4 regions of the Pseudomonas sp. FA117 genome follow, and region 4 is predicted to be linked to each of the others. Evidence: riboswitches for the same ligand, from Rfam matches in the RefSeq annotation. Region 4 holds a riboswitch; each other region holds the start of a gene.
The links. A riboswitch is a leader RNA that binds a small molecule or an ion and turns the genes downstream of it on or off. The one in region 4 is predicted to bind cobalamin.

Region 1: linked by a shared signal. The riboswitch ahead of AC1TXO_RS13915 (CbtB domain-containing protein) and the one ahead of cobW (cobalamin biosynthesis protein CobW) in region 4 are both predicted to bind cobalamin.
Region 2: linked by a shared signal. The riboswitch ahead of cobO (cob(I)yrinic acid a,c-diamide adenosyltransferase) and the one ahead of cobW (cobalamin biosynthesis protein CobW) in region 4 are both predicted to bind cobalamin.
Region 3: linked by a shared signal. The riboswitch ahead of AC1TXO_RS12440 (ABC transporter ATP-binding protein) and the one ahead of cobW (cobalamin biosynthesis protein CobW) in region 4 are both predicted to bind cobalamin.

Annotation. Positions count from the first base shown of each region.
Region 1 covers NZ_CM170675.1:3,022,838-3,030,304, forward strand. The annotation lists gene paaZ (phenylacetic acid degradation bifunctional protein PaaZ) at 1-933, shown strand, start outside; gene AC1TXO_RS13890 (LysR family transcriptional regulator) at 956-1,867, opposite strand; gene AC1TXO_RS13895 (TraX family protein) at 1,895-2,560, opposite strand; gene AC1TXO_RS13900 (metal-dependent hydrolase) at 2,611-3,702, opposite strand; gene AC1TXO_RS13905 (alpha/beta hydrolase) at 3,894-4,778, shown strand; gene AC1TXO_RS13910 (hypothetical protein) at 4,791-5,522, opposite strand; cobalamin riboswitch at 5,689-5,909, shown strand; gene AC1TXO_RS13915 (CbtB domain-containing protein) at 6,008-6,193, shown strand; gene AC1TXO_RS13920 (CbtA family protein) at 6,204-6,896, shown strand; gene AC1TXO_RS13925 (cobalamin biosynthesis protein) at 6,896-7,288, shown strand; gene cobM (precorrin-4 C(11)-methyltransferase) at 7,318-7,467, shown strand, end outside.
Region 2 covers NZ_CM170675.1:1,495,967-1,503,433, forward strand. The annotation lists gene choX (choline ABC transporter substrate-binding protein) at 1-517, opposite strand, end outside; gene hda (DnaA regulatory inactivator Hda) at 841-1,545, shown strand; gene AC1TXO_RS07065 (C40 family peptidase) at 1,671-2,312, shown strand; gene AC1TXO_RS07070 (C40 family peptidase) at 2,448-2,984, shown strand; gene AC1TXO_RS07075 (hypothetical protein) at 3,028-3,606, opposite strand; cobalamin riboswitch at 3,744-3,965, shown strand; gene cobO (cob(I)yrinic acid a,c-diamide adenosyltransferase) at 4,111-4,722, shown strand; gene AC1TXO_RS07085 (cobyrinic acid a,c-diamide synthase CobB) at 4,719-6,017, shown strand; gene bluB (5,6-dimethylbenzimidazole synthase) at 6,014-6,664, shown strand; gene cbiB (adenosylcobinamide-phosphate synthase CbiB) at 6,661-7,467, shown strand, end outside.
Region 3 covers NZ_CM170675.1:2,712,350-2,719,816, forward strand. The annotation lists gene AC1TXO_RS12420 (acyloxyacyl hydrolase) at 1-11, shown strand, start outside; gene AC1TXO_RS12425 ((2Fe-2S) ferredoxin domain-containing protein) at 51-770, opposite strand; gene AC1TXO_RS12430 (FecCD family ABC transporter permease) at 772-1,794, opposite strand; gene AC1TXO_RS12435 (ABC transporter substrate-binding protein) at 1,794-2,762, opposite strand; gene AC1TXO_RS12440 (ABC transporter ATP-binding protein) at 2,759-3,535, opposite strand; cobalamin riboswitch at 3,644-3,850, opposite strand; gene AC1TXO_RS12445 (hypothetical protein) at 3,899-4,069, opposite strand; gene AC1TXO_RS12450 (efflux transporter outer membrane subunit) at 4,234-5,631, opposite strand; gene AC1TXO_RS12455 (helix-turn-helix transcriptional regulator) at 5,649-6,413, opposite strand; gene AC1TXO_RS12460 (amino acid adenylation domain-containing protein) at 6,828-7,467, shown strand, end outside.
Region 4 covers NZ_CM170675.1:2,402,612-2,410,078, reverse strand. The annotation lists gene AC1TXO_RS11145 (magnesium chelatase ATPase subunit I) at 1-621, opposite strand, end outside; gene cobN (cobaltochelatase subunit CobN) at 623-4,372, opposite strand; gene cobW (cobalamin biosynthesis protein CobW) at 4,376-5,443, opposite strand; cobalamin riboswitch at 5,539-5,736, opposite strand; gene AC1TXO_RS11130 (LysR substrate-binding domain-containing protein) at 5,783-6,664, opposite strand; gene AC1TXO_RS11125 (GNAT family N-acetyltransferase) at 6,799-7,467, opposite strand, start outside.

The sequences.
Region 1 (7,467 bases), 620 kb from region 4:
GAGGGCGTGGCCGAGGGCGCGTTCTTCGCCCCGACCCTGCTGCAGGCGCGCAATCCGCACGCCGAGGGTGGCGCCCACGACATCGAGGCATTCGGCCCGGTGAGCACGTTGATGGCCTACAACGACCTGGACGAAGCCCTGGCCCTGGCAACCCGTGGCAAGGGTAGCCTGGTGGCGACGCTGGTAACCCGCGACCGCGCCACCGCCGCCAAGGCCATTCCCGCCGCCGCCGCCTGGCACGGCCGCCTGCTGGTACTCGATCGCGAGGCTGCGCCAGAGTCCACCGGCCACGGCTCGCCGCTGCCGCAGCTCAAGCACGGCGGCCCTGGGCGTGCCGGGGGCGGCGAAGAGCTCGGCGGCCTGCGCGCGGTCAAGCACTACCTGCAGCGTGCCGCGATCCAAGGCTCGCCGAGCATGCTGGCGGCGATCACCGGCGAGCATGTACGCGGCGCCGAAGTGATCGAGACCGAGGTACATCCGTTCCGTCGCTACTTCGATGAACTGCGCATCGGCGAGTCGCTGCTGACCCACCGACGTACCGTCACCGAGGCAGACCTGGTGAACTTCGGCTGCCTGTCGGGCGATCATTTCTACATGCACTTCGACGAGATCGCGGCGAAGCAGTCGCAGTTCGGCAAGCGCATCGCCCACGGTTACTTCGTGCTGTCGGCGGCTGCCGGGTTGTTCGTCTCACCGGGCGAAGGGCCGGTGCTGGCCAACTACGGGCTCGACACCCTGCGCTTCATCAACCCGGTGGGCATCGGCGATACGATCCAGGCGCGGCTGACCTGCAAGCGCAAGATCGACCAGGGCAAGACCAGCCCGCTCGGGCAGCCACAGGGCGTGGTGGCCTGGGATGTGGAGGTGACCAACCAGATGGGTGAGCTGGTGGCCAGCTACGACATCCTGACGCTGGTGCTCAAGAAAGGCTGATCGTCCCGGCCCGATCCTGCACTCAGCGCTCCCAGGGTACGCCTTGCTCCCACTCGGCCACCAAAAGGTCGATGAAGCCGCGTACCCGCGGAGACAGGTGACGCTTGCTCGGGTAGACGATGCGGATCGGGTCGGCCGGCGGTCGATAGCTTTCCAGCACCTCGACCAGCGTGCCGGCCCGCAGGTCGTCACCGGTGATGTAGGTGGGCAGGTGGATCAGCCCGAAACCTGCACGGGCGCCATCGAGCATGGCTTCCGAGCTGTCGATGTTCAGCCGCCCCGGCTCCTGGCACAGGTGCAGCCCCTGATCGGTGTGAAAGCGCCAGGGGCTGGGTTTCTCGCCCGCCAGGAAGGCGATCTTGTCATGGCCGTACAGGTCCGCCGGGACCTGCGGCACGCCATGGCGCTGCAGGTACTCGGGCGAGGCGCAGGTGACGAACCGCTGCCAGCCCACGGTGCGCGTCAACAGCTGCGAGTCCTCCTTCGGCGCGCCAATCCGGATCGCCACGTCCACACCCTCTTCCACCAGGTCGACGAAGCGGTCGGTGAAACGAATGTCGGCGCGCAGCTGCGGCCACTGCTTGAGGTAGATGTCGAGGATCGGCCGCACATGGCGCTGACCGAGCGACAGCGGTGCGGTCAGGCGCAAGGTACCGGTCGGCCGCCCACGGCGCTGGGCCATGGTGGTCTCGACCTCGTCCAGGTCATCGAGGATCTGCCGCCAGCGCTCGAAGGCGACCTGCCCCTCGTCCGTAAGGCTCAGCTTGCGCGTGGTGCGGTTGAGCAGGCGCACGGCCATGCGCGCCTCGAGGCGCGCGATGCTCTTGCCCACCGCCGAGCGAGTCAGCCCCAGGCCAGCCGCGGCAGCAGTGAAGCTGCCGGCCTTCACGGCACTGACGAAGGCGGCGATATCGCCGAAGCGGTTGGGTTCCATGGGCATTTTCCTGGATGGCGGGGTTGCTCAGGTTGGGGGCAAAACCAGAGATTGCAAGGCCTTGATCAGCAGCAGGTGCAATGGGTAGAACCCATAGGCCCAGCGTCCCACGGGCATGATCGACCCGCTCTGAAAAGCCAGTATGCGCCAGCCCAGCGGTATCGCCATGGCAGCGCTGGCCATCACCAGCAGCGAAAACGGCTGCCACGGATGAGCCTGGAGCCAACTGTTGGTCAGGTTGCCAGCCACCGCCAGCAGGCATGGCAACACCCAGGCCAGCCAACCTTTGCGCCACAGCATCAGGCAGGCTGCAGGCAGCAGCACCCCTGGCAGGCCGTACATCAGCAGGTCGTCGAACCACCCGGCGAGCAGCACGCTGGCCACGCCGACAAGACGTGCCACGCGCAGAGGATGGTGCACACTCCACGCAATCAGCAGGCCAAGTGTCAGTGTGGGCATCACGCTGAAGGTCTGCGAGCCGGTGTCCAGCCAGCGATAAGGGCCTTCGGACAGCACCGAGAATGCCAGCATCCAGCCCAGGTAGCGGGCATTGGCCGCTGTATACACCGCGCCAGGCCGGCTGCGCGCCACGTGCCAGGCAATGACCAGGCAGAACAGTGGAAACGCCAGGCGACCGAGTACAAACAGCCCGTCGGCGTTGGGCCACAGGTAGCGCAGATGGTCGGCGACCATGCACAGGATCGCCGTCCACTTGACCCGGTCGAGCCCGGCGCTGCGGCTGTTCAGCGGGTCACCTCGGCATGCGGCGGCGCGCCGATGGCCCGTGCCGTCCAGGCAGCCAGCGGCAGCGGCGGTTGCTGCTCGAAGATGCGCCGCCAGATCAGGCTCAGGTCATGACCGTTGAACATCGAGCCCACGCCATCGTCGAGCCAGCGCGAGGGGGTATCGACGATCCACTGGCCCTGGCCGTCACGATGGGCCATGCGGAAGCGGAAGCTGTAGCTGCCGGGAATGCCCATGCGCAGGTCGGTCACCACCAGTGCATCGCCTATCACGTCGTAGCGCAGCCAGTCATCGGTGAACCAGCGCAGGCGCGCATGCAGCGGGGCATCGGCCAGCACCTTCGCGGCGTCCAGGTTCAGCGGCAGGCGCAGCATCTCCGGCGGCTCGCGGTCGAACACACTGCCGACCCCTTCGTAGTAGAAACCGTAAGGGGTCTTGGCCAGGACCCGCCAGACCAGGCTGTTGAAAGCCATGGGCACCGCACGCACCTCGCTGGCGACCACACCCTGGCGCTCCAGCGCCACTTCGAAGCGCTGCTCGACGGTCATGCGCCCGGCCAGGCCAAACGCCAGGTAGGCCGTGCTGAAGGCCAGCGCCACCACCATCAGCGTGGTCGCCCGATCCTTGATCCCATGCCACGCGGCATAGGCGACGGCCAACAGCAAAGGCACGGTGTACACCGGGTCGATGATGAACACGGCGGCCCAGCTCTGCGGCGTGAGCGCCAGCGGCCAGAACAGCTGTGTGCCGTAGACCGTGAAGGCATCGAGCACAGGATGGGTGACCAGCACCAGCCAGAACGCCAGGAACAGCCGCGGCCAGCGGTAGCCCTTGTCGGGCCAGCGCCGTCGGCCGAGCCAGGCGACACCCCAGGCCAGCAGCAGCGCCAGGCCGGTCAGCACGAAGATCGAATGCGAAAAGCCGCGATGGTAGGTCATCTGCGAGACGGGGTCGGCGTAGTGGATCACCACGTCCAGGTCCGGCACGGTGGCCAGTGCCGCCCCGTACAGCAGCGAGCGACGGCCCTGGATGCGGCCGAGCACCGTCCCTTGCAACGCGGCGCCGAGTACGGCTTGGGTGATCGAGTCCAAGGTGAGCCTTCCATCGGTTGAATCAGGCAAACCTACCCTCAGGCACCCGCTCGGGCAAGGCCCTGAGCGGCACGAACAGCGCCTGGGAAACAGCTTGCAAACATGTCATGCAACCACTGGGGAGAAATTTCCTGCCTACGGACCACGGCTTCTGCTAAAACGCGACGGTTCCCCTGCTGCCGAAGACGCCCATGACCGAATCCCTGCTGACCCACTTCAAACGCCGCTGGCTGGCCTGGCTGGCCATGACCCTGCTGGTGGTGGGCCTGCCGGCAGGCTGCGCCGTGCTCCAGCACAAGGAGCGGGAACTGGTGTTTCGCATCGAACCGGGCCAGGCCAGCTGGTTCCGCGGATTGCCGGCCGAGGTGCAGGAACTGGACCTGCGCCCGCGCAGCTTCACCGACGGCCAGAGCCTGCACGCCTGGTGGTGGCCGGCCAGGCGCGCCGATGCCCCGGCGATTCTCTACCTGCACGGCGTGCGCTGGAACCTCACCGGCCAGTTGTTCCGCATCGAGCAACTGCATGCCATGGGCTATTCGGTGCTCGCCGTGGACTACCGCGGCTTTGGCCAGAGTCGGGGCGACCTGCCGTCCGAGGCCACGGTCTACGAAGATGCACGCATCGCCTGGGAGCGCTTCGCCCAGCTGCAGCCGGTAGCGGGCAAACGCCTGATCTTCGGCCATTCGCTGGGCGGTGCGGTGGCGGTGGAACTGGCCTCGGAACTGAGCCGCCATGCGCGTGAGGATGGCCAGCCGGTCCCCGCGCGCGGGCTGATCCTGGAGTCGACCTTCACCTCCCTTGGCGACGTTGCCACCGCAGTGGCCGACACCTCGCTGCCGGTGCGCTGGCTGCTGTCGCAGAAGTTCGACTCGCTGGGCAAGATCGCCGAGGTCGGCCTGCCGCTGCTGTTGGTGCACGGCCAGGATGATCGCTTCGTCCCGCCACGTTTCAGTCAGGCGCTGTTCGACGCCGCGCAGGAGCCCAAGACCCTGCTGCTGGTGCCCGGGGCCACCCACAACAACAGCATGAGCCTGGCGGGTCAGCGCTACCGGCGGGCAATCGAGGCGTTGCTCTGAGCGTGCCGACACTCACTGCACCGGCAGGAAGTTCATCAACAACAGGCTTTGCGCATAGTTGAGGCCGATACGCCGGTAGCGCTCGTCGAGCATCTGCGCCAGCAGGTCCAGGCGCGCGACGATCTTGCCGAATTCGACCGCGAAGCTCAGATTGCTGCCTTCCTCGGAGATTTCGTTGGAGAACAGCAGCAAAACGCCGTTGGCGTCCTGGCGCTGGCTGAGCATCCAGGTGGCCTTCTCGATGTTGCGCGCAGCGTTGTTGACGAACAACGGATCGATGGCGTCGGTCATGTAGAACTCGGTACGACCGCCATGGGCGGTGACCAGCATGCTGCCGATGGCATAGATGAACGCCCCGACCCGGTCGCCACGAAACTCCGGGCTCAAGGCATAGCTCAAGGCTGCCAGGTCGCGGCGCTCGCCCAATTGCGGCAGCGGCTGGCGCTGCTCGATGGCTTGGCGGATCTGCCGTTCGGCGGTGGCGGCATCCAGGTAGCCGGACTGCCTCCACTGGTTGGGATTGCGCAGGTACAGCTTGTTCATCAGCAGGTACAGGCTCTGCAGGTTGTCACGCATCGACAGGGTCGCCATGCGGTCGACGCTGGTCTGGAACAACTCGCTCGGCTGGCCATTGCCCAACTGCGTGAACAGGTCGCGGCCATCCTGCGCGGTACAGGCGCACAGGCCGGTCATGACACCCGCAAGCAACAGGCGGGTGCAGCGATGAAAGACAGAAACGGGCATCTGCTCCGGGATCCGGGGTCAGTGGCCGGGCCGGTGATCGGCGCAGCCTGGCCATGGATAGAGCCTGGGAATCGGAAAAAGTGCGGCGAACCGCGCAAAGCGGGCACCGCGCCGCACTTGCCGAGCATTTCGTAACAAGAATTGACGGCCAAACACGGCCGTGATTTGCTAATACATTACGTAGGGTGCCCCGCACAGGGGTGAAACGGGAAACCGGTGCGTCCAGGTCCAGTCATGGGCCGGACAAGTCCGGTGCTGCCCCCGCAACGGTAAGCGAGCGCGCGTCTGATCCACTGTGTCGGCAGTACGGCATGGGAAGGTGACGCCACACCGGGAGCCCCGCTCCTGCTCGTCAGCCCGGAGACCGGCCCGACGTACCTTGATCACACCCCGCGGTGGGCGGGCGCTGTTGCTGACCCCGGGCGATGTTCGTCCGGGGTCGCCGCGCTTCCTGTCGCCATGAAAAAAAAGCAGAGGAATGCGTCATGTCCGTCACCAGCGCCAAACACAGCATCGCCACTCCCGTCAGCCTCAGCCAGCGCCTCGTGGTCGCGGTCGGCGCCAGCCTGCTGGGCCTGTGCCTGGTGTACTTCGCCGGGTTCTCGCACCTGGAGGCCGTGCACAACGCGGCCCACGACACGCGCCACAGCGCCGCCTTCCCTTGCCACTGAGTGCCCAGCAATGATCAAGCGTATTGCCCGAACCGCGGGCTTCAGCGGTCTGCTGGCCGCCCTGTTGCTGACCCTGCTGCAAAGCTTCTGGGTCGCGCCGCTGATTCTGCAGGCTGAAACCTACGAGAACGCCGCGCCGGCCGAACAGCACGAACATGCCGGCGGCGAAGCCGGCGCAGGCCATGAACACAGTGAAGAAGCCTGGTCGCCGGAAGACGGCTGGCAGCGCGTGCTGTCGACCACGGGCGGCAACCTGGTGGTGGCGGTCGGCTTTGCCCTGATTCTTGCGGCGCTGTACAGCCTGCGCGAGCCTGGACGGGTCAGCACTGGCGCGCTGTGGGGCCTGGGCGGCTTCGCAGTGTTCTGCCTGGCGCCAACCCTGGGCCTGCCACCGGAACTGCCCGGCACCGCCGCTGCCGACCTGGCCCAGCGCCAGACCTGGTGGATCGGCACCGCTGCCGCCACCGCCGTGGGCCTGGCACTGCTGGTGTTCGCCCGCCACTGGTTGCTCAAGGTGCTGGGCGCAGCGTTGCTGGTGGTGCCTCACCTGATCGGCGCACCTCAGCCCGAAGTCCACGAAAGCCTGGCGCCCGAAGCGCTTGAGGCACAGTTCAAGGTCGCCTCCTGGCTGACCAATGCCGCGTTCTGGGTGGCCCTGGGCCTGATCAGCGCCTGGCTCTACCGCCGATCCGCGCAGGCCTGATGACGGCGCTGTACGCCGGTTTCGGTTGCCGTCGAGGGTGTCCGCTGCAGGTGCTGGACACCCTGTTGCGGCGCACCCTGGCCGACAACGGCCTGGCGCTGGCAGAGCTGCGAGGTATTGCCAGTATCGATCTTAAGGCCGACGAGCCAGGGTTGCGGCAGTTGGCCGAACGACTCGGACTACCCCTGGTGTTCTACTCGGCCTTGCAGCTACAGCCCTACCTTCCCCGACTCAGCCACCGCTCCGCGATTGCCTTCGAAGCCACCGGCTGCTGGGGCGTGGCCGAAAGTGCCGCGCTGGCAGCGGCCGGCGACCGGCACGCGGATCCCGTTCTGCGGGTCAGCCGGCAAGTGCTCGACAGCGCTACCCTTGCGCTGGCGTGCAGCGGATAATCGCGTTCCATTCATTTCAAGGACTTGCCATGACGGTCTATTTCATCGGCGCCGGCCCCGGCGATCCCGAGCTGATCACGGTCAAGGGCCAGCGCCTGATTCGTCAATGCCCGGTGATCATCTACGCCGGCTCCCTGGTGCCACCGGCAGTGCTCGAAGGCCACTGTGCGCACACCGTG
Region 2 (7,467 bases), 910 kb from region 4:
TGAAACCCTTCAGGCCGAATTTGTCGTCGGCGATCATCTGCGCGGTGATGCGGTTCATGCCGCTGCCCGGTTCGATCAGGTACAGCTGGTTCTTCAGTTTGTCGCGAAACCGGGCGATGTCGGCGAAGGTCTTCAGACCCGCGTCGTAGGCGTAGGCGGGCACGGCATAGGTGGACTGCGCATCGGCGAGGGTGGCGGGGCTGATCACGTCGATCTGCTGTTTGTCGAGGAACGGCCTGGCCACCGATTGCATGGTCGGCTGCCAGTAACCAAGAAACACATCGAGGCGCTTTTCCGCCATGCCGGCGAGGATGATCTGCTGCGAAGCGCTGGTCTGCTTGACCTTGTAGCCGAGGCTGTCGAGCAGGGCTTCGGCGACGGCGCTGCTGGCGACGACATCGGTCCAGTTCACCGAGCCCAGGCGCACGTTCTGGCACTGGGCAGGTTCTGTGGCCCAGCTGGCTGCGCTGATACTCAGGAGTGCGGCGCAGGCGGCCGCCTTGGTCGATCGCTGCATGACGTTTTCCCCTCACGAGACGGTGTTTATCGTTGTTATGTCATGACGCCCCGCGCGGCGGTGGCTGCCGTTCAGGGTATGAGCCGGCCAGGTGGAAGAATCGCACCCAGGCGACCGGCTTTTGCACTCAGGCGACCTCGAGTCTGGCACGGCATCGGCCGGGGCGCCTGGCCGACCACTGGGGCAGGCTGCTCAAAAATCACGCAACCCGTTGATTTTGCTTGCGCTATTCCCCTCCCTGATTGTGCCGCCCGCGTTGCGGGTATAGACTTTGCAAACTGTTCACCAAAGGCCCCCTTTGGTCCTCGCGACCGCCCGCCAGCATGAAACCGATCCAGTTGCCCCTGGGTGTGCGCCTGCGCGATGACGCCACCTTCATCAACTACTATCCGGGCGCCAATGCCGCGGCGCTGGGCTATGTCGAACGGCTGTGCGAAGCCGACGCCGGCTGGACCGAGAGCCTCATCTACCTGTGGGGCAAGCAGGGTGCCGGGCGTACGCATTTGCTGCAGGCGGCCACCCACCGTTTCCAGCAACTGGGCGAACCCGCCGTCTACCTGCCGCTGGCGCAGTTGCTCGACCGTGGCGTGGAACTGCTCGACCATCTGGAACAATACGAACTGGTGTGCATCGACGACCTGCACGTGATCGCCGGCAAGGCGGACTGGGAAGAGGCGATGTTCCACCTGTTCAACCGCCTGCGCGACAGCGGTCGACGCCTGCTGCTGGCAGCTTCCAGCTCGCCACGCGAACTGCCGATCAAGCTGGCCGACCTCAAGTCACGGCTCACGCTGGCACTGATTTTCCAGATGCGCGGGCTGTCCGACGAAGACAAGCTGCGCGCCCTGCAACTGCGGGCCTCGCGCCGTGGCCTGCACCTGACCGATGAGGTCGGGCACTTCATTCTCACTCGCGGCACGCGCAGCATGAGCGCGCTGTTCGACCTGCTCGAGCGTCTCGACCAGGCCTCGCTGCAGGCGCAGCGCAAACTGACCATTCCCTTCCTCAAGGAAACCCTCGGCTGGTGAGGCTGAAAACGCCGGGCCAGAGCGGCAAAACGCAAAAGTCACATTTTTTTCGATAAAATTTGCAAATGGCCCTGATAGAAGGCATAGTTTCCCCCTTCTAAAGGATTACAGACACGGTCGTGCCCATGCTCCAGCGCTTCGCACCCCTCGTGCCACTCGCACTCGTGACCCTGCTTTTTGGCTGCGCGGCCCAAGGCCCGATTTCCCAGCCCCAGGATCGCCCCTCGGTCACCGCACAAAGCGCGGTCAAGGCCAACGCTTCGCATTCGTCGGTCTTCGATGAGGAAGACCTCGCCACCGACGAAGACCTGCAAGCCTTCTCCAGCAACAGCAAGCCCTACCAGTTGCCAGTCCTCGCGGACAGCATCCTGGAGCGCGGCATGTCGCTGATCGGCACCCGCTACCGCTTCGGGGGCACCTCCGAACAGTCCGGCTTCGATTGCAGCGGCTTCATCGGCTACCTGTTCCGCGAAGAGGCGGGCATGAACCTGCCGCGTTCGACCCGCGAGATGATCAACGTCGACGCCCCCAAGGTTGCACGCAACAAGCTCAAGCCGGGTGACCTGCTGTTCTTCAGCACCAACGGTCGCGGCCGCGTCAGCCACGCCGGCATCTACCTGGGCGACAACCAGTTCATCCACTCCAGCAGCCGCCGCAGCGGTGGCGTGCGCATCGACAACCTCGATGACCGTTACTGGAGCAAGACCTTCATCGAAGCCAAGCGTGCCTTGGCCATGGCGCCGACCACCACCCTGTCGCGCAACTGATATCAAAATGCTGTATCCTCGCACGGCGGCGTAGCTGAAAAGCTAGCCGCCGTGCGCATTTACGAATAGCGTCTAATCTAAATCCTTAACTCTTTTTTCGGCTGCGGCCGATTGGTCTCAGACAGGTTCTGACCCATGACGATGCTGACGCGCTTCGCACTCCTTTCCCTCGCGGCACTGCTCGCCGCCTGTTCCAGCCGTGCTCCGGCTCCGGCCCCTGTGGTCAAGCCGCAGGTCACCTTCATCGACCAGCCTTCATCTTCGCCTGTGGCGGACGACGTGCTGATCCGTGCCATCGGCCTGGTCGGCACGCCGTACCGTTGGGGCGGCAACACGCCGGATTCGGGGTTCGATTGCAGCGGGCTGATCGGCTATGTGTACCGCGGTGCGGCGAACATCAACCTGCCGCGCTCGACCCGCGAGATGATCGTCATGCGTGCCCCGAGCGTTGACATCAATTCACTGCAGTCCGGTGACCTGGTGTTCTTCGCCACCGGCGGCGGCTCGCAGGTGAGCCATGCGGGGATCTACGTGGGGGAGGGGCGCTTCGTGCATGCGCCGTCCACCGGCGGTACCGTGCGGCTCGACTACCTGTCGAACAGCTACTGGTCCAAGGCGTACCTGCAGGCCAAGCGGGTGTTGGCGCCGGGGCATCTCGCGCAGAACCCCTGATGGTGTCGGGAAAGGGCTGCGCAGCAGCCCCCGAGCCCTGTACTCAAGCCTGCTTGAGCAACAACGCCACCCCTGGATGATACTGCCCTGACTCGTTATGCAACTTGCGGTACGCATACGGGAAGTACCAGGCAATTGCGCAGGCTGTGTGCTTGTTCAAGTCATCGACCAGATCCTGCAATTCCTCCGGGCTGGCATGCTGTCCCGCCTTCCATGGGCTGACGAACAGCGCTCCGGCCTTCAGCTGGCTGGGGTAGGCGGTCAGCCGCGCCAAGGTCGCGCTCTCCTGCAGGGCGCCCGCCAGGTCCAGGCGGGCAATCTTTGGCCAGCGCTGCTCGGTGTGCAGATGAATGGAGTGTTCGGCGCCGGCAATCGACAGATCGCAGCGCCCCTCGCGCTCGCCTTCGTCACGCTGCTTCTTGCTCTGGTAGTGCTGCAGCGCCACCAGCTCGGCCTGCCAGGCTGCGGCGGCGAGGATCCCGGCATTGGCCTGGGCGCCATGCCAGTAGGGCGCATCGCCGTCGCCATGGATCTGGTTGAAACGGTCGATGCAGTCGACCCAGCGTTCCAGGGCCGGACGCAGGAATTCCAGGTGCGGGTTGTGGATGATCAAGCCTTGCATGACGCGCTCTCCTTTTATTATGGTCGCGTGCAGCTGGGTGATGGCTATGTGATATCACTGCTTCGATAGTGAGACAAGCATCCACATCAACCGTTCATCGTCGGTGTTCAATTGACGCTCCCGGTGCAACCCTCTAACCTTCGCGGCGTGTTTCAGGTGCTCTGCGGATCGGCTCCGTCAGGGTGAAACTGGGAAGCCGGTGGGCGCCAGCAAGGCGCGAATCCGGCGCTGCCCCCGCAACGGTAGGTGAGTCAAGATCGCGCAGGGCCACTGGGGCATTCGTCCCCCGGGAAGGCGCGCGGTTTCGGGCCAGGGCCCGGCTCACGAGCCCGGAGACCGGCCTGTCACTGCCAACGGCATCACGGAGGGTGATGCGCGCTGACCCGTGCTATTGCCACGGCCCCTGCGCGCGCCCTTCGCTTGCCTGCCTTGTTTATCTGTCGTTGCCTGGTGCCCGCCCGCGAGTGCCCCACCGGCGCGTCGACAGCCTGCGGAGAACCCCTGATGAGCGAATCCACCGAACGCGACGAACGCCACCTGGCGCGCATGCAGCGCAAGAAGGCGATCATCGACGAACGTATCGCCAATTCCCCCAACGAATGCGGCCTGCTGCTGGTGCTGACCGGCAATGGCAAGGGCAAGAGCAGCTCGGCCTTCGGCATGCTCGCCCGCGCGCTCGGGCATGGCATGCAGTGCGGGGTGGTGCAGTTCATCAAGGGGCGCAACAGCACCGGCGAAGAACTGTTCTTCCGCCGCTTCCCCGATGAAGTGCGCTATCACGTGATGGGCGAAGGCTTTACCTGGGAAACCCAGGACCGCCAGCGCGACATCGCCGCTGCAGAAGCGGCCTGGGCAGTCTCTCGCCAGTTGCTGCAGGATCCTTCGGTACAGTTCGTGGTACTCGATGAACTGAACATCGCTCTCAAGCACGGCTACCTCGACCTCGACCAGGTGCTTTCGGACATCCAGGCGCGCCCGCCGATGCAGCATGTGATCGTCACCGGTCGCGGGGCCAAGCCGGAAATGGTCGAACTGGCCGACACCGTCACCGAGATGGGCATGCTCAAGCACGCCTTCCAGGCGGGCATCCGTGCGCAGAAGGGCGTCGAACTGTGACTCGAGCCTCACGTCACTGCCCGGCGGTGCTGATTGCCGCGCCGGCATCCGGCCAGGGCAAGACCACCGTCACCGCCGCCCTGGCGCGCCTGCACCGCAACCTCGGGCGCAAGGTCCGGGTGTTCAAGTGCGGGCCTGATTTTCTCGACCCGATGATTCTCGAGCGCGCCAGCGGTGCGCCGGTGTACCAGCTGGACATGTGGATGATCGGCGAGCAGGAAAGCCGTCGCCTGTTGTGGGAGGCCGCTGCCGAAGCCGACCTGATCCTGATCGAAGGCGTCATGGGCCTGTTCGACGGCACGCCGTCGAGCGCCGACCTTGCGCGGCATTTCGGCGTGCCGGTGCTGGCGGTGATCGACGGCACGGCCATGGCCCAGACCTTTGGCGCCCTGGCCCTGGGGCTGGCGCGCTACCAGGCCGACCTGCCGTTTGCCGGCGTGCTGGCCAACCGGGTCGGCAGCCTGCGCCATGCGCAGCTGCTCGAAGGCAGCCTGACCGAAGGCCTGCGTTGGTACGGTGGGTTGTCGCGCGAACGCGGCATCGAGCTGCCCAGCCGCCACCTGGGGCTGGTCCAGGCCAGCGAACTGAACGACCTCGACGCCCGCCTCGACGCGGCCGCCGAAGCCCTGGGCGCCAGCTGCGATGCCGCCTTGCCGCCACCGGTGGCGTTCGTCGAGCCGCAAGCGGTGGAGCCGGGCACAAGCCTTGTCGGCGTACGCATCGGCGTGGCCCGGGATGAGGCTTTTGCCTTCCTCTATGGCGCCAACCTCGACCTGCTGCGCGAGCATGGCGCCGAGCTCGTGTTCTTCTCGCCCCTGCACGACCAGCAGTTGCCTGTGGTCGACAGCCTCTACCTGCCCGGAGGCTATCCGGAACTGCACCACCACGCGCTGGCAGCCAACGCCCCGATGCGCGAGGCGATCCGCGGCCATCACGCCGAAGGCAAGCCGTTGCTGGCCGAGTGTGGTGGCATGCTGTATCTGCTCGATGCGCTGACCGACGTTGCCGGTGAACGTGCCGAACTGCTGGGCCTGCTGCCCGGCGAAGCGGTGATGCAGAAACGCCTGGCGGCCCTGGCGCTGCAGGCGGTCGAGCTGCCCGAAGGCACGCTGCGCGGCCACACCTATCATCATTCCCTGACCACCACCGAACTTGCACCGATCGCCCGTGGCCTGAGCCCCAATGGTGGGCGTGGCAACGAGGCGGTCTATCGCCTGGGGCGGCTGACGGCGTCCTACGTGCACTTCTATTTCCCTTCCAATCCCGAGGCGGCGGTGGCGCTGTTGCGACCATGAACGAACACGCCTTCAGCGAAGCCGAGCGGGCTGCGGTCTACCGCGCCATCGGCGAGCGTCGCGACATGCGCCACTTCATCGGCGGCGAAGTGGCCCCCGCGCTGCTGGCCCGGCTGCTGGCCGCAGCGCACCAGGCGCCCAGCGTCGGACTGATGCAGCCGTGGCGTTTCATCCGCATCAGCCAGCCTGACCTGCGCGGGCGTATCCAGGCGCTGGTCGAGCAGGAGCGCGTGCGCACCGCCGAGGCGCTGGGCGAACGCTCCGACGACTTCATGAAGCTCAAGGTCGAAGGCATCGGCGAGTGCGCCGAGGTGCTGGTCGCCGCCTTGATGGACAAGCGCGAGCCGCACATCTTCGGCCGCCGCACCCTGCCGGAGATGGACCTGGCCTCGATCGCCTGCGCCATCCAGAACCTCTGGCTGGCGGCGCGCGCCGAAGGCCTGGGGATGGGCTGGGTGTCGCTGTTCGACCCGCAGGCGCTGGCCGACGTGCTGGGCATGCCGGTCGGGGCCAAGCCGGTGGCGGTGCTGTGCCTGGGGCCGGTGGCGAAATTCTACGAAGCGCCGATGCTGGTGCTGGAAGACTGGGCGCGTGAGCGGCCGCTGAGCGAGTTGCTCTACGAGAACCAATGGGGGACGCCGGCATGAGCATCGCCTTGCTGACCGTGGCCGGGGTGGCGCTGGATGCATTGCTCGGCGAGCCGCAGCGGCGCCACCCACTGGTGGCCTTCGGCAACTTCGCCGGGCGTCTGGAGCAACGCTTCAATGCCGGCGGCCGGGGCTGGCGCAGTCATGGTGTCAGCGCCTGGTTCCTGGCCGTGGTGCCCTTGACCCTGGTGGCGCTGATCCTGTCGTGGCTGCCCTGGATCGGCTGGCTGGTCGATGCCCTGGCGCTGTATTGCGCGCTGGGCATGCGCAGCCTGGGCGAGCATGTGCTGCCTGTGGCCCAGGCCCTGCGCCAGGGCGATCTGGACGAAGCGCGACACCGGGTGGGCTATCTGGTCAGCCGCGAGACCCGCGAGCTCGACGAGCCCGCCGTGGCCCGCGCAGCCACCGAGTCGGTGCTGGAGAACGGCAGTGACGCAGTGTTCGCCGCGCTGTTCTGGTTCGTCGTGGCCGGTGCGCCGGGTGTGGTGCTGTACCGCCTGAGCAATACCCTGGATGCCATGTGGGGCTATCGCAACGAACGTTTCGAGCGCTTCGGCTGGGCTGCGGCGCGTATCGACGATGTACTCAACTACCTGCCGGCCAGGCTGGTGGCGCTGACCTACGCGCTGCTCGGCAAGACCCGCCTGGCGCTCAGGTGCTGGCGCAACCAGGCACCGCTGTGGGACAGCCCCAACGCCGGGCCGGTGATGGCCTCGGGCGCTGGCGCCCTGGGCGTCGAACTGGGCGGCCCGGCGGTGTACCACGGTGAACTGCACGAGCGTGCCCGTCTGGGCGAGGGGCCG
Region 3 (7,467 bases), 310 kb from region 4:
CCGGCTTCTAACGGTTGTTGGTGTGCCGTCGGACCCGGGCCGACGGCACATCACTGGCGGGCGATCAGCACCTGCCGCGCCACCCGATGCTCCAGCAGTTGTTCCTCCACCAGCCGATCCACATCCGCCTCGCTGGCCACTCGGTACCAGTGTCCGGCTGGATGGACCGTGGCGATCGGGCCGCGGTTGCACGGGTATTGGCAGTAGGTTCGGGTGATCAGCACACCGTCTTCGGTCTCGATGGCATTGGCCGCCGCCAGGCGCTGACGCAGGCGCTTCCACAGTGGCAGCGCGCCGCGCCGCACACAGCGGGCGCCGATGCACAGGAACAACTGGTGACGGTGCGGCGGAATGTTCGACCAGCCAGGCTTGGCGGGGATTTCGCCAGCGCCTTCGCAGGGCAGATGCTCGTCGGTCTGCTCGATCAGCGCGCAGGCCTTGTCCGCCGATAGCACGTGACGCCCCAGCAGCGCGGCGCTGACGAACAAGCGTGCGCCAGCCTCGGGTGCCAGGGCCAGCAGTTCGGCGCGCAGCCAGTCGAGGTAGGCGCTGTCGGCGCCGGGGTCGAGATCGATCAGCAGCAGCTTGCCCGTGGCGGTGCCGATGAATGCCTCGACCCGTCGCCACAGGCCGTCGAAGCCTGTGGCAGTGTCGATCAGGTCGTCCAGCACAGCCGGGCCGCGCACCGCCTGGAGCTGCTGGCGGAAGGCCTGGCTGCTGGAGCCTTCGGCCAGGTCGGGGCCGACGAACAATACGCAGGTGTAGGTCATCTCAAGCCTTGCGCCGCAGCAACAGAATGAAGAACAGCCCGCCGATGGCGGCCGTGGCGATGCCGATCGGCAGGTCCTGCGGAGCAATCAGGGTGCGCGCGCCGACGTCCACCCAGATCATGAACAGCGCACCGAGCAGGGCACAGGCCGGCAGCAGGCGCCGGTGCTCGGCACCGACCAGGCGCCGGGCCACGTGCGGCAGCATCAGGCCGACGAAGCCGATGGCCCCGGACAGCGACACCAGCACCCCGGTCAGCAGCGCTGTGCCGACGAATACCTTGGCGCGCACTCCGCGGGTGTCGAACCCCAGGCTCACGGCCGTCTGTTCACCGCTCATCAGCGCATTGAGCGCCCGTGCCAGGCTCATCAGCAGGGCAAAGCCGGCCAGCACGCAGAGTGCCGGCAACCACAGCAGTGACCACTGCGCCAGGCCCAGGCCGCCGAGCATCCAGAACATCACCGAGGCGGCGGCATGGGGGTCGCCGGTGTAGAGCAGCAGGTTGGCTGCGGCCATCACCACGAACGACACCGCGACCCCGGCCAACAGCAGGCGATCGCTTTCCAGGCGCCCGCCACGGCTGGCCACCCCGAGCACCAGCAGCATGCTGCCCAGCGCGCCGATGAAAGCCGCCAGCGGCAGGCTGAAGACGCCGGCGAACGGGCCGAGAAACAGCACCACCAGCACGGCGCCGAACACTGCACCGGAACTGACCCCGAGCAGGTGGGGGTCGGCCAGTGGATTGCGCGTCACCGCCTGCAGCGCGCCGCCGACCAGCGCCAGCCCTGCACCGACCAGCGCCCCGAGCAGCACCCGGGGGGCGCGGATCTGCCAGACGATCTGCGCCTGGCCGCGGCTCCAGTCGCCGGCTTGATCCAGGCCCACCTGCTGCAGGACGATGCCGAGCACCTTGCCCAGCTCCACCTGTGCCGAGCCGAAGCCCAGCGACAGCAGGCACGACAGCAGCAGGGCCAGGAGCAGCGAGACGATCAGCAGGCGATAGCCGGCAGGGCTGCGGATCGGCATCAGTGACGGGCCCCGGCGAACAGTTGCGGATGCAGGGCGCCGGCCAGGGTCTCGATGGCCTGGGCGTTCTCCACCGAGGGCGTGACCTCCAGGTACGACAGGACCACGAAGCGCTGCTTGCGGATCGCCTCGACGCTGCCCAGCGCCGGGTGCTGCAGGAGGAAATCACGTTTCTGCTGCCACGAAGTCGGGCCGTAGTCGACGATGACGATCACCTCCGGGTCGCGCTCCACCACGCTTTCCCAGTTGACCTGGGTCCAGCTGGCGCTCACGTCGCTCATCACATTGTCACCACCGGCAGCGCTGATCAGAGCCTGCGGCATGCCCAGGCGCCCCGAGGTGGTGGGGCGGTCTTCGCCGCTGTCGTAGAGGAACACCCGTGGCCGTTGCCCGGCCTGGGCCACTTGCGCCGCGACCCGTTCGACCCGCTGGCGCAGCTGGCTGACCAGCACGCTGGCGCGCTCGCGCACATCGAATATCCGACCCAGGTTGTCCAGGTCGCGGTACAGGTCTTCGAGGCTGGCCTGGCGCTGCGGCATGATCCACGAGCACGACTCGCTCAGCTCGTACACCGGGATACCGAATGGCGCCAGGGTCTGGGGCGTGACCGGGCCGCCGATGCGCATGCCATAGCTCCAGCCGGCCAGGAAAAAGTCGGCATCGGCATCGAGCAGGTTCTCCACAGACACATAGCGCGGTGCCAGCTCCGGCAGGCCTGCCAGCGCCTCGCGCAGGCTCGGGTCGAGGGTCTTCCAGCCGCTGATGCCGCTGTAGCCGGCCATGTGATCGCGCAGGCCCAGGGCCAGGAGCATGCCGGTGAGGTTGATGTCGTGGCTGACGGCGTGCTGCGGCGCGTGGGTGAAGGTCACGTCACGGTCGCAACTGCGTACGGTCAGCGGGTAGCTTTCGGCCTGGGCGAACAGGGGCAGGGCGCTGAGCAGGGCCAGGCAGGTGAGCAGCGGTTTCATGCGGGGCTGATCCAGGTAATGCGTGGATGGGAGGCCAGCGGGTGGCGGTCGACCAGGGCCTGCACGCCGAACACCTCGGCCAGGCATTGCTCGGTCAGCACCTGCTCCGGCGTGCCATGGGTGACGATGCGGCCGCCGTCGATCACGTACAGGCGGTCACAGAAGGCGGCTGCCAGGTTCAGGTCGTGGAAGCTGGCCAGCAGGCTCAGGCCGGTACCGCGCAGTTGCTGCAGCAGGGCCAGCTGGAAGCGGGGGTCGAGATGGTTGGTCGGCTCGTCGAGAATCAGCAGGCGCGGCTCCTGGACCAGCGCCCGGGCCAGCAGCACGCGCTGCTTTTCGCCGCCCGACAGGCAGACGAACGCATCCAGGGCGCGGGGCAGCAGGCCGAGCCTGGCCAGGGTGTCGTCGATCAGGCCCGGGTCGCCGTCGCCGTCGAACCAGCCCAGGTGCGGCGTGCGGCCCATGGCCACGACATCGCGCACGGTCAGGCCGAAGTCCTCGGGAAATTCCTGCAGCATCACCGCGATACGCTGCGCTACCCAGCGTGGGTTGCGTTGCCAGATGTCTTCGCCATCGAGCTGGACCTGGCCAGCGTGCGGGCGATTGAAGCGGTAGGCACAGCGCAGCAGGCTGGTCTTGCCGCTGCCGTTTGGGCCGATCAGGCCGACGAACTCGCCGGCGCCGATCTGCAGGTCGATGTTCTCGAGCAGGGCGCGCCCACCGCTGTGCGGCGACCAGTGCAGGCCTTGGATATGCAGGGTGGGGCGTGACATGAGCGGACCGTCGCAGGGTGAGTGAAACCCGAACGGTGGATGCGCGTGGAGGCGTCGCGCAGGCAAGGCTGCCGCGAAGACCGGCCCACGCCCGCCCACCGCGGGTGTTGCCAACTGCAGTGACAGGCCGGTCTCCGGGCTTGCGAGGGGCGTGAGGCACTCACCTTCCCATGCCGCAGGCACAGTGGTGTATCGAATGCGTCGCTCGCTTACCGTTGCGGGGGCAGCGCCGGACTGGTCGCACTGGGCGAGGCACCGGCTTCCCGTTTAATCCCCGACACGGCGGTCGTGGACACCTGAAACAAGGGGCGCATCTGAGCATTTATGGGCAGGGGAGTCAACCGCGGCCCGGGCCGCAGGCGCTCAGGCACCGGACTCCGGATCGCTGGCCGGCACGCCGGGGCGATTGTCTTCATCCTCGTTGAGGTCAGGGTCCACGTCCGGGTCATCGACGCGGTCGTTGCGGGGCTCAGGCTCGAGCTCGGGCCAGTCGCTCTGAGCGTCGCCGCCGCCCATCCAGTGCTTTTCGTTCATGACGTCCACCCTCGCTGGGTTGAAAAAAGGCCCACCCGCAGGCGGGCCAACACAGGAGTGAGGGGCCGCCCTTGGGCAAGCCCTCATTATCTGGGAGTGGCTGTCGAGCCAGTGCGGTCCATGCAACTGACGTCAGTGCCGACCGACGGTTGCGCAAGCGGGCTTCATGGATGGGGCGCCCAACCGCCGCCGAGGGCGGCGTACAGGTTGACCTCGGCGAGCAACTGGGCCAGCCGGTCGTTGATCAGCCCCTGCTGGGCGCTGAACAGCGAGCGCTGGGCGTCGAGGAAGGTCAGGCTGCTGTCGACGCCGATGCGATAGCGGTTGCGGGCCAGGTCGTAGTAACGCTGGGTCGAATCCACCAGGTCACGCTGGGCCAGCAACTGGCGCTGGTAGGTCGCCCGCGCGGCAAGCCCGTCGGAGACTTCCTGGAAGGCCACCTGGATCGATTTTTCATAGCGCGCGACCTCGATCTGCTTTTGCAGGCGTGCGTAATCGAGGCTGGCACGCAGGCTGCCGGCTGTGAACAGCGGCAGGTTGATCTGTGGCTGGAACAGCCAGGTGCCGCTGCCGCCGTCGAACAGGCCGGACAGCTCGCGGCTGCTGCTGCCGGCATTGGCGGTCAGGCTGATGCTGGGAAAGAACGCTGCCCGGGCTGCGCCGATGTCGGCGTTGGCAGCGCGCAGCTGGTACTCGGCTTCGAGGATGTCGGGGCGACGCTGCAGCAGTGCCGAGGGCAAGCCGGCCGGCAGGCCGATCATCTGCTGCGCCGCCAGCGGCAGGCCTGGGTTGCCCTCGTCCAGGGGCACACCGACCAGCAGGGTGAGCTGGTTGATGTCCTGGGCCACCTGGCGCTGATAGCGGGCGACGGCGGCGCGGGCGCTGTCGACGCTGGTCTGCGCCTGGATCTGTTGCAGCGCTGACGCGGTGCCGGCGCGGCGCTGGCCTTGGGTCAGGCGCAGGCTCTGCTGGTCGGCGGCAAGGGTCTGGCGCGACAGTTCGAGCAGTTCGAGGTCGGCGCGCCAGGTCAGGTAGCCACTGGCGACACTGGCCACCAGGCCCAACTGCACGCTGCGCTGCGCCTGTTCGCTGGGCAGGTAGGTGAGCAGGGCCTTGTCGCTGAGGCTGCGCAGGCGGCCGAACAGGTCGAGCTCATAGGCGCTCACGCCCAGGGTGGCGGCGTAGGTCTGGGTGATGGCGCCGTCGCCGGTGCCGGTCATGCTGCGCGGCAGATACTGACGCTGGCCCTTGGTATCGGCGGAAACCTTGGGCAGCAGTTCGGCGCGCTGGATGCGGAACTGCGCGCGATAGGCTTCGACATTGAGCGCCGCCACCCGCAGGTCGCGGTTGTTGAGCAGGGCGCTGTCGATCAGCTGGCGCAGCAGCGGATCCTTGAACACCTGGTGCCAGTCTTCGCTCTGGCGGGTGGCTGTGGTGTCGCCCTGGTAGGCCGCCCCCGTGGGGAAGCTGGTCGCGACGGGCGCGTCCGGGCGTTCATAGTCGGGGGCCAGGGTGCAGCCGGACAGCAGTATGGCCAGCAGGGCAGCGGGGTATCTGGGCATTGCGGGTTCTCTGGGTTTCAGGCGCCGGCCATCCATCTGGCCAGGCCGTGGCGGCCGCTGACACCGAGCTTGGCGGTGGCGCGCTTGAGGTAGGTTTCCACTGAACTGATCTTCACGTTCAGACGCTGCGCCATTTCCGGTACCGTGCCGCCGGTAAGCAGGCCCAGGCAGACTTCCTGTTCGCGGCTGGACAACTGCACCGCTTCCTGCGCCAGCCGCTCGCCAAAGCCGTGGCGCAGGCTGTCGGGCAGGCCGCCTGCGTCGCTCGGGGCGTGCGTGTGGTGCTGGGCATGGTGCTCGAGCAGCGGCAGCAGGGTGTCGGAAAGGCTCTTGAGCAACGACAGCTCGGCCAGGGCAAAGGCTGCCTGGCTGGGCAGGCGATGGAAACAGATGACCCAGCGCCGGTCGCCGTTGCACGACACCAGGTTGCACTGGTGCGCACTCTGCTGGGCTGCACTCGCGTTCTGCGGTGACTTTACCTGGATCAGCAGCGGGTCTTTCATCTGCAGAATATTCTGCAGCAGCGGATGGCCGGCCTGGTCCTGCGGTGGAAACTCCAGGGCCAGGCCGGCAGCGCCGAGTACCTTGACCCGCTCGACGCTGGCCTGGCGGCTGTCGAGCGTCCACTCGCTGAGGTCCAGGCGGTGCACCGGCACCAGGTCATCGACCAGGCGCAGCATCTGTGCGGCGAAATGTGCTTCGCCACTGCTGGCGATCAGTTCGCCCAGTTGCAGGTAGAGGCGCGCATCGTGATGGTGTTCGAGGCTGCGGATCAGCTTCATGTCCTGTTCGTCCTTGAGTCGGGTACTGCGCAGGCATCGGGCGAGTGGGCTCGTGCCTTGGCCGGTCGAAGGTGGTGCTATTCAGCCCGACCCTGGCGCCTGCGTCTGTAATGGAAACCGGGGACAGAAAATGGCATCAAATCGGACAAAATGGCGGGACAAAACTGACAGAGTGAAAGTAGATGTTGCAGCGGTAGTCAGCCAATTGACGTCATAAATCCGCTGTTGGCGCCACGTTCGGCGCACCAGCGCAGGCAGGTAGGTCATCCAAGGGGGTGATATGTAGCTGATTTCCTACAGAAAAATAAGCAACCTGGGACGCGTCCGAAACTGTCCGGGTTTCCGGGGCCATACAGCGCGCGCAGGCGGTGTTTGAATCCGTCGACGATCAACGGAGAAGGACCCTCCCAGCCCATGCCTGCCGCCGATACCTACCCCCTGACCAGCGCCCAGCGCGATATCTGGCTCGATCAGCTGAGCCGGGGCGACTCGCCGCTGTACACCATCGGCGGCTATGTCGAGCTCACCGGCCCCCTGCAGCCGGACATCCTGGGGCAGGCCCTGGACAACCTGGTCGCGACCAATCCGGTGCTACGCACCCACCTGCAGCCGGGTGCCGGAGAGGATGGCCTGCCGCTGCAGCAGTTCGCCGAGCATGCCACGCTCGCGTTGCCGCTGTTCGACCTGTCCGCCGAGGCTGAGCCGACGACAGCCGCCCAGGCCTTGATCCAGGCGCAGATGGGGCAGGGCTATCGTTTCGACGGCTCGGCGCTGCTGCGCTTTGCCCTGATCCGCCTGGGCCCCGAGCGCCACTGGCTGGCGACCCAGGCCCACCACCTGATCCTCGATGGCTGGGGCTTCGGCCAGATGCTCAAGGCGTTGGGCGAGCACTACACCGCGCTGCTCGAAGGCGGCGAGCCACCGCTGGCCAGTGTCGGCTACGCCGACTTCATCGACGAAGACCGCCAGTACCACGGCTCGCTGCGCCAGGCGCGCGACCGCGCCTACTGGCTCGAGCGCTTCGCGCATATCCCCGAACCGCTGCTGGCGGCGC
Region 4 (7,467 bases):
GCGCAGTTGCGCCTGGGCCGCTGCCCACTGCGCACAGAAGCCTTCCGGGTCGCTGTCGAACGCCAGGCGACGGCGGATGATGTGCTGGCGGTCCTGTGGCTCGGGAGCGCCTTCAAGCGCGATGTTCAGACCGAAACGGTCAAGCAGCTGCGGACGCAGCTCGCCCTCCTCCGGGTTCATGGTGCCGATCAGCACGAAGCGCGCCGCATGGCGGTGGGAAATGCCATCGCGCTCGATGCGGTTGGTGCCGCTGGCGGCCACGTCCAGCAGCAGGTCCACCAGGGGGTCGGGCAGCAGGTTGACTTCATCGACATAGAGCACGCCGCCGTCGGCCTGGGCAAGCACGCCCGGGGAGAAACGCGCCTGGCCCTGGCCGAGGGCGGCATCGAGGTCCAGCGTGCCGACCACTCGCTCCTCGGTCGCGCCCAGCGGCAGGGTCACGAAGGGGCCGGAACCGAGCAGGTCGGCCAGGCCACGAGCCAGGGTGCTCTTGGCCATGCCGCGCGGGCCTTCGATCAGCACGCCGCCGATCTTCGGATCGATGGCGGTCAGGCACAGGGCCAGCTTGAGGTCCTCGGCACCGACCACGGCGGCCAGGGGGAACTGCAGGGGTTCGCTCATTTCAGGCCTCTTCCTCGCCGTCGAGCAACTGCTGCTCGAGGGCCTCGCGGTACTCGCCCGGCGCCTGCCACAGACCGCGCTGCTGGGCTTCCAGCAGACGCTCGGTCAGATCGTGCAGGGCGTGGGGGTTGTGTTCACGCATGAATTCACGGGTCGCCGGGTCGAGCACGTAGGCGTCGGCCAGCGACTGGTAATGATGATCGTCGATCAGTTCGGTGGTGGCGTCGAAGGCGAACAGGTTGTCGACCGTCGCCGCCAGTTCGAAGGCACCTTTATAGCCGTGGCGCTTGACCCCGTCGATCCATTTCGGGTTCAGCGCGCGCGCACGGATGACCCGGTTCAGCTCTTCCTTGAGGGTGCGGATGCGCGGGCGGTCGACCTGGCTATGGTCGCCGTGGTAGCTGGCCACCGTGGCACCGGCCAGGGTCTCGGCGGCCGCGAGCATGCCGCCCTGGAACTGGTAATAGTCATTGGAGTCGAGCAGGTCGTGCTCGTGGTTGTCCTGGTTCTGCAGCACCGCCTGCACCTGCCCCAGGCGTTGGGCGAACTGCGCTCGCGCCGGGGTGCCTTCGTCGGCAGCACCGTAGGCATAGCCGCCATGGTTGAGGTAGACCTCGGCCAGGTCCGCACGTCCCTGCCACAGGCGCCCGTCGATGGCATTCTGCACCCCGGCGCCATAGGCCCCGGGCTTGGCGCCGAACACCCGCCAGCCAGCCTGACGCGCCGCCTGCTCGGCCGCCACGCCCTGGGCGAGCAACGCCTCACGCTCGGTGCGTACGCGCGTAGCGAGCGGGTTGAGGTCGGCCGGCTCGTCCAGCGCCGCCACGGCCTGCACCGCCGCGTCGAACAGGCGAATCAGGTTGCCGAAGGCATCGCGGAAGAAGCCCGACACGCGCAGGGTCACATCGACCCGCGGGCGGTCGAGCAGGCTCAGCGGCAGGATCTCGAAGTCGTCTACGCGCTGGCTACCGGTGGCCCACACCGGCCGCACGCCCATCAGAGCCATGGCCTGGGCGATGTCGTCGCCGCCCGTGCGCATAGTCGCCGTGCCCCACACCGACAGGCCAAGCTGGCGCAGGTGATCGCCGTGCTCCTGCAGGTGACGTTCGAGGATCAGGCTGGCCGAGGCGAAGCCCAGGCGCCACGCGGTGGTGGTGGGCAGGTTGCGCACGTCCACGGTATAGAAGTTGCGCCCGGTCGGCAGCACATCGAGGCGCCCGCGGCTCGGTGCACCGCTGGGACCGGCGGGCACGAAACGCCCGGCCAGGGCAGCGAGCAGGCCATCGATCTCGGCGCTGCCGCAGGCGTCGAGGTTCGGCGCGATGTCCTGCTCCAGAGCCTGCAGCACTGCGTGCACGCCTTGCCACTGCGGGGTATCCGGCGCGATCTGGCGCCCCTCGATCAACGCCAGGGCGAACATTTCGAGACGCTCGCGGGTATCGCCCTGGGTGCGCCATGATGCCGGGTCGAGCGCCTGCAACAGTTCGGGGCGAGGCCCCTCCCAGGGTTGGCCGAGGTCGCAGTCCAGCGGGTCGAACGCCAGCGCCATGGCCCGCGCCAGTGCGCGCAGCAGGCTGGCATTGCTGCCACGGCCGTCGCCACGGTCGACCCGCAGCAGCGCCAGCAGCGTGTCGCTGCGCAGGCGTCCCGCAGGCGATTGGCCGAAGACATGCAGGCCATCGCGGATCTGCGACTCTTTCAGGTCGCACAGGTAGGTGTCCAGGCGCGGCAGCCATACCGCGGCATCGTCCAGTTGGCCCTCGAGCTGCAGGTCGCGGTCGATATGGTTGGCCTTGACCAGCTCGAGGATGTCGCGCTGCAGCTCACGGGCGCGGCGCGGGTCGAGCAGTTGCGCTTCGTAGTATTCGTCGGCCAATTGCTCCAGATGGCGCAGCGGCCCGTAGGTTTCGGCGCGGGTCAGCGGCGGCATCAGGTGGTCGATGATCACCGCCTGGGTGCGGCGCTTGGCCTGGGCGCCCTCCCCCGGATCGTTGACGATGAACGGGTAGATGTTCGGCAGCGGCCCGAGCAGCGCATCAGGCCAGCACTCGGCCGACAGCCCGACGCCCTTGCCCGGCAGCCATTCGAGATTGCCGTGCTTGCCGACATGGATCAGCGCGTCGGCGGCAAAGCCGTTGCGCAGCCAGAAATGAAAGGCCAGGTAGGCATGGGGCGGGACCAGGTCCGGGTCGTGGTACACCGCGCTCGGGTCGACCTGGTAGCCGCGGGCCGGCTGGATGCCGACGAAGGTCAGCCCGTAACGCAGGCCGGCGACCATCATTCGTCCGCTGCGGAACATCGGGTCCTGCTCGGGCGCGCCCCAGCGTTCGAGCACTGCGCGCTGATTGGCCTCGGGCAGGCGCGCGAACGCAGCCTGGTAGTCGTCCAGGCTCAGGCTCTGGGCGCAGGGGCGCTGGTCGAGATGATCCAGGTCGTTGGTCACCCCGCCGAGCAACTCGTGGATCAGCGCCGTGCCTGTCGGTGGCAATTGCGCGACCGGATAGCCCTCGCCCTGCAGGGCATGCAGGATGTTCAGCGCAGCCCCCGGGGTGTCGAGCCCCACGCCATTGCCGATGCGCCCGTCGCGGGTCGGGTAGTTGGCCAGCACCAGCGCCACGCGCTTCTGGGCGTTGGGCAGGCGCGCCAGTTCGACCCAGCGCCGCGCCAGCTCGGCGACGAAATCCATGCGCTCGGGATGGGCCTTGTAGCAGACCACGTCGGACTGGCTGCGCTCGCTGCGCCAGGCCAGGTCCTTGAAACTGATCGGCCGGGTGATGATGCGTCCGTCCAGTTCCGGCAAGACGATGTGCATCGCCAGGTCACGGGCGCCGAGGCCCTGCTCGCTGGCCTCCCAGCCGGGCTGGTTGTCCTGGGCGCAGATCGCCTGCAGCACCGGCACGTCGCGGCGCAGCGGGCGCAGGTTGGGGCGCTCGGGGCTGGACAGGGCGAAGCCTGTGGTGTTGATCACCACCTCGGCGCCCACCTCGTCGAGCCAGGCTTCGACCTGCTCCAGGCAAGCGGCCTCCTTGAGGCTGGCGACTGCAATCGGCAGCGGGTTCAGCCCGGCCGCCTGCAGGCGCTGGCAGAACACGTCGATGAACGCGGTATTGGCCGCCTGCAGGTGCGAACGGTAGAACAGCAGCGGCGCCACCGGGTGCTCCGGGTGCCACTCGGGATACCAGTCCTCGAGCTGCGCAGCGGGCTTGCCGGGGTGGTAGACGCTGGTGCGCGGCAACGGCTGCGGTTCGTCCCAGGCATAGTCACGCCCCAGCCACTGGCTGGCCAGGCACTTGAACAGGTTGACGGCGTTGGCCTTGCCGCCCTGGCGCAGGAAATGCCAGAGCCGCTCGGCCTGCTCGGCCGGCACCGTGCCCAGTTGCGTCAGCTCGGGGTCGGGGCGGTCGTCGCCGGGCACCAGAATCAGCTGCACGCCGCGTGCAGCCAGCTCGACCAGTTGCTCGACGCCATAGCGCCAGTAGCCGACACCGCCGTGCAGCGACACCAGGATGACCTTGGCGTGGCGTAGCACCTCATCGATGTACAGGTCGACCGAGGCATGGTTCTGCACCTGCATGGGGTTGGCCAGGCGCAGGCTGGGGAAATCGTCCGGCAACTGCTCGGCGGTTTCGGCGAGCAGTGCCAGGTGGGAGTCGCCGCTGCAGAGGATCACCAGCTCGGCGGGTGTCTGGCCGAGGTCGGCAATGCTGTCGTCCGGCACGAAGCCGCCGGGCTGGGTCCGCAGCAGGTGCATCGGTCAGGCGCCCAAGGCCTGGCGCAGGCGCGCTTCCAGCTGGGTGGCATCGAGGTCCTGGCCGATCAGCACCAGACGGGTGATGCGCGGCTCGTCGCTGCGCCAGGCGCGGTCGAAGTGCTTGTCGAAACGGGTACCCACGCCCTGGATCAGCAGGCGCATCGGCTTGCCGGGGATTGCAGCGAAGCCCTTGGCACGCAGGATGCCGAACTCGGTGACCAACTGGGTCAGGGCGTCGAGCAGCAGACTTTCATCGGCTTCGGGCAGGTCGATGGAGATCGAATCGAAGGCGTCATGATCGTGGTCGTCATGGTCGTCGCCGTCGTGATGCGAATCGTGGTGGGTGCGGCGACCGTCGATGTGCACCTCGGATTCGGCGCCCACGCCCAGCAACACGTCCAGCGGCAGGCGGCCACTGCTGGCCTCGATCACCTTGACCGCCGGCGGCAGTTCTTCGGCCACTTCGGCGCGAACCTTGGCCAGGCCCTCGGCGTCGATCAGGTCCGCCTTGTTCAGCACCACCAGGTCGGCACTGGCCAACTGGTCGGCGAACAGCTCGTGCAATGGCGATTCGTGATCCAGGTTCGGGTCCAGCTTGCGCTGGGCGTCGACCTGGTCCGGATAGGCGGCGAAGGTGCCGGCGGCCACGGCCGGGCTGTCGACCACGGTGATCACCGCATCGACGGTGCAGGCGTTGCGGATTTCCGGCCACTGGAAGGCCTGTACCAGAGGTTTGGGCAGGGCCAGGCCGCTGGTTTCGATGAGGATGTGGTCGAGGTCGCCGCGACGGGCTACCAGCTCGCGCATCACCGGGAAGAACTCTTCCTGCACGGTGCAGCACAGGCAGCCGTTGGCCAGTTCGTAGACCCGGCCGTTGGCCTCTTCCTCGGTGCAACCGATGCTGCACTGCTTGAGGATTTCGCCGTCGATGCCCAGCTCGCCGAACTCGTTGACGATGACTGCGATGCGGCGGCCCTGGGCGTTGTCGAGCATGTGCCGGAGCAAGGTGGTCTTGCCCGAGCCGAGGAAGCCGGTGACGATGGTGACGGGAAGTTTGGCCAGTGTTTTCATGTGGCGATGCCCTTGGCAGCAGTGGTGCGGGCATGCGGGACGACAACCGCAGCCGGCCGGGCTCGTTCGCCACCGGATCACCCCGCCCGGTTGAAGGTCGAAAACGTTGCGAGGCAGGTCTCCTGGCTTGCACTGCACGATGTCGAGTCGTCAGGTCGGCGCCTTCCCGCGCGGGCGCGCAGTGGCAGTGTCGAACCTGTTCAGTGCCTACAGTTGCGGGGGCAGCCGCGGCTTGTACCGCGTTCCCGTCTTAGCTCCGGCCGGGCCGGAGAACCTCGAAGCGGCAAGGCTACGCAGTGGTGCGCAGGTGGTCAACCGTCTGACGCCGATCGGAGCGCGTCAGATGCCATCCCCGGCGAGCAGTTCGGTCAGCACCTGGGCCAGGGCCTTGACCATCGCATCGGCGCTGGGCCGGTGGACGATGACGATTTCATAGCTGTCCACCTCGGGCAAACCCTCGCTCGCACCCAGCACGCGGTGCTCGCCGGTGGCGGCACGCGGCGGCAGCAGGCTGACGCCCATGCCGTCGGCCACTGCCGCCTGGATGCCGGACAGGCTGGAGCTGGTGAAGCTGATGCGCCAGCGCCGGCCCATGCCCTCGATGGCGTGGATCATGTCTTCGCGATACAGGCCGCGCGGCGGGAAGGTCACCAGCGGCACCGGGTCCAGTTCGAAGGCCGGCATGCGCAGGCTGTCGATCCACTGCAGGCGCTCCGGCCAGCAGGACACACCTTCGCGGCTGTTACGCCGCTGCTTGAGCAGCACCAGGTCGAGTTCACCGTTGTCGTATGCCTGGCTCAGGTCGCGGCACAGGCCGCTGGTGACCTCCAGCTTGACCTGCGGGTGCAGGCGGCTGAAGGCCGACAGCGCGTTGGTGGTGCGTCCGCCGACGAAGTCCTCGGGCACGCCCAGGCGGACGGTGACGCCGACCATCGCCCCGGCCAGCGCCTCGAGCATCTGGTCGTTCAGCGCCAGCATGTGCCGGGCATAGCCAAGCAGGGTCTGGCCAGCGTCGGTCGGCAGCACGTCGCGGTTGCCGCGCACCAGCAAGCGATGGCCAACCATCTCTTCCAGGCGGCGTACCTTCTGGCTGATGGTCGACTGGGTCGAATGCAGGCGCGCCGCGGCCGTGGTGAAACTGCCGCAGTCGGCGACCACGACGATGGCGCGCAGCAGGTCGAGGTCGAACAGGGCCCTATTCGGTTTTACGCTGATGGACATGAGGGTATTGGATTTTCAAATGGCAAAGCTGATTTCTAGCATGCCCCTTGGCGACGGGCAACGCCTGGCCATTGGTAAACGCGCTAGCGGCTTGCAGCGCATGGGCTGGCACCAGGCAGCGCCTGACAAGACGCTCAGCGCGTCGATACGGAAACGATACCGGTGTGTTCGGTGATCGAGGTAAATACCTGCCGCATCATGGGTGTCAGGTTTTCAAGATCGACCGGTTGAAGTGTCTCGGGCGGCAAGTAGGTTTTCACATACAAGGCCTCGATGATGTGTCGCTGTTTCCGGTTGTGATCCAACTCAATATCGGAAAACGGCACGATGCCCACAGGCTTGAAACCTGCCCGTTCCATGAGCTGCTGCATGACGCGGTTCTTCAGGGTGACGTGGGTATAGTTCATCGCCAGTTGCAATTTCTCCGCCAAGGCCTCCATCACCCACAGCGCAAACATCGACGCACCTGATCCGCGATGTTCCGGCGCGCTGACGGCAAACCGGCTGTACATGGTCCTGGAAACAGGATTCATCTGGAAAAACAGCGCAGCAACGAGCTGATCCTGGTGCTTGCCCGCATAAACAATCGTGAGCTTGCCATCATCTTCGACAAAGGAAACTTCTTCATCATAGAACCCAGGTGTGATGTAGGACTTGCCTGAACCCACACGGATATCGGGATACCAATCCCGTATCAGTTCACACAGCTGGGTCACGTCTTCACGCACCAATGCACGAAACGTGTATCCCGGCGGAGTTACATTATCAGGCCCAAGTGTTTCCAATGCTGGCCATCGGAAAGG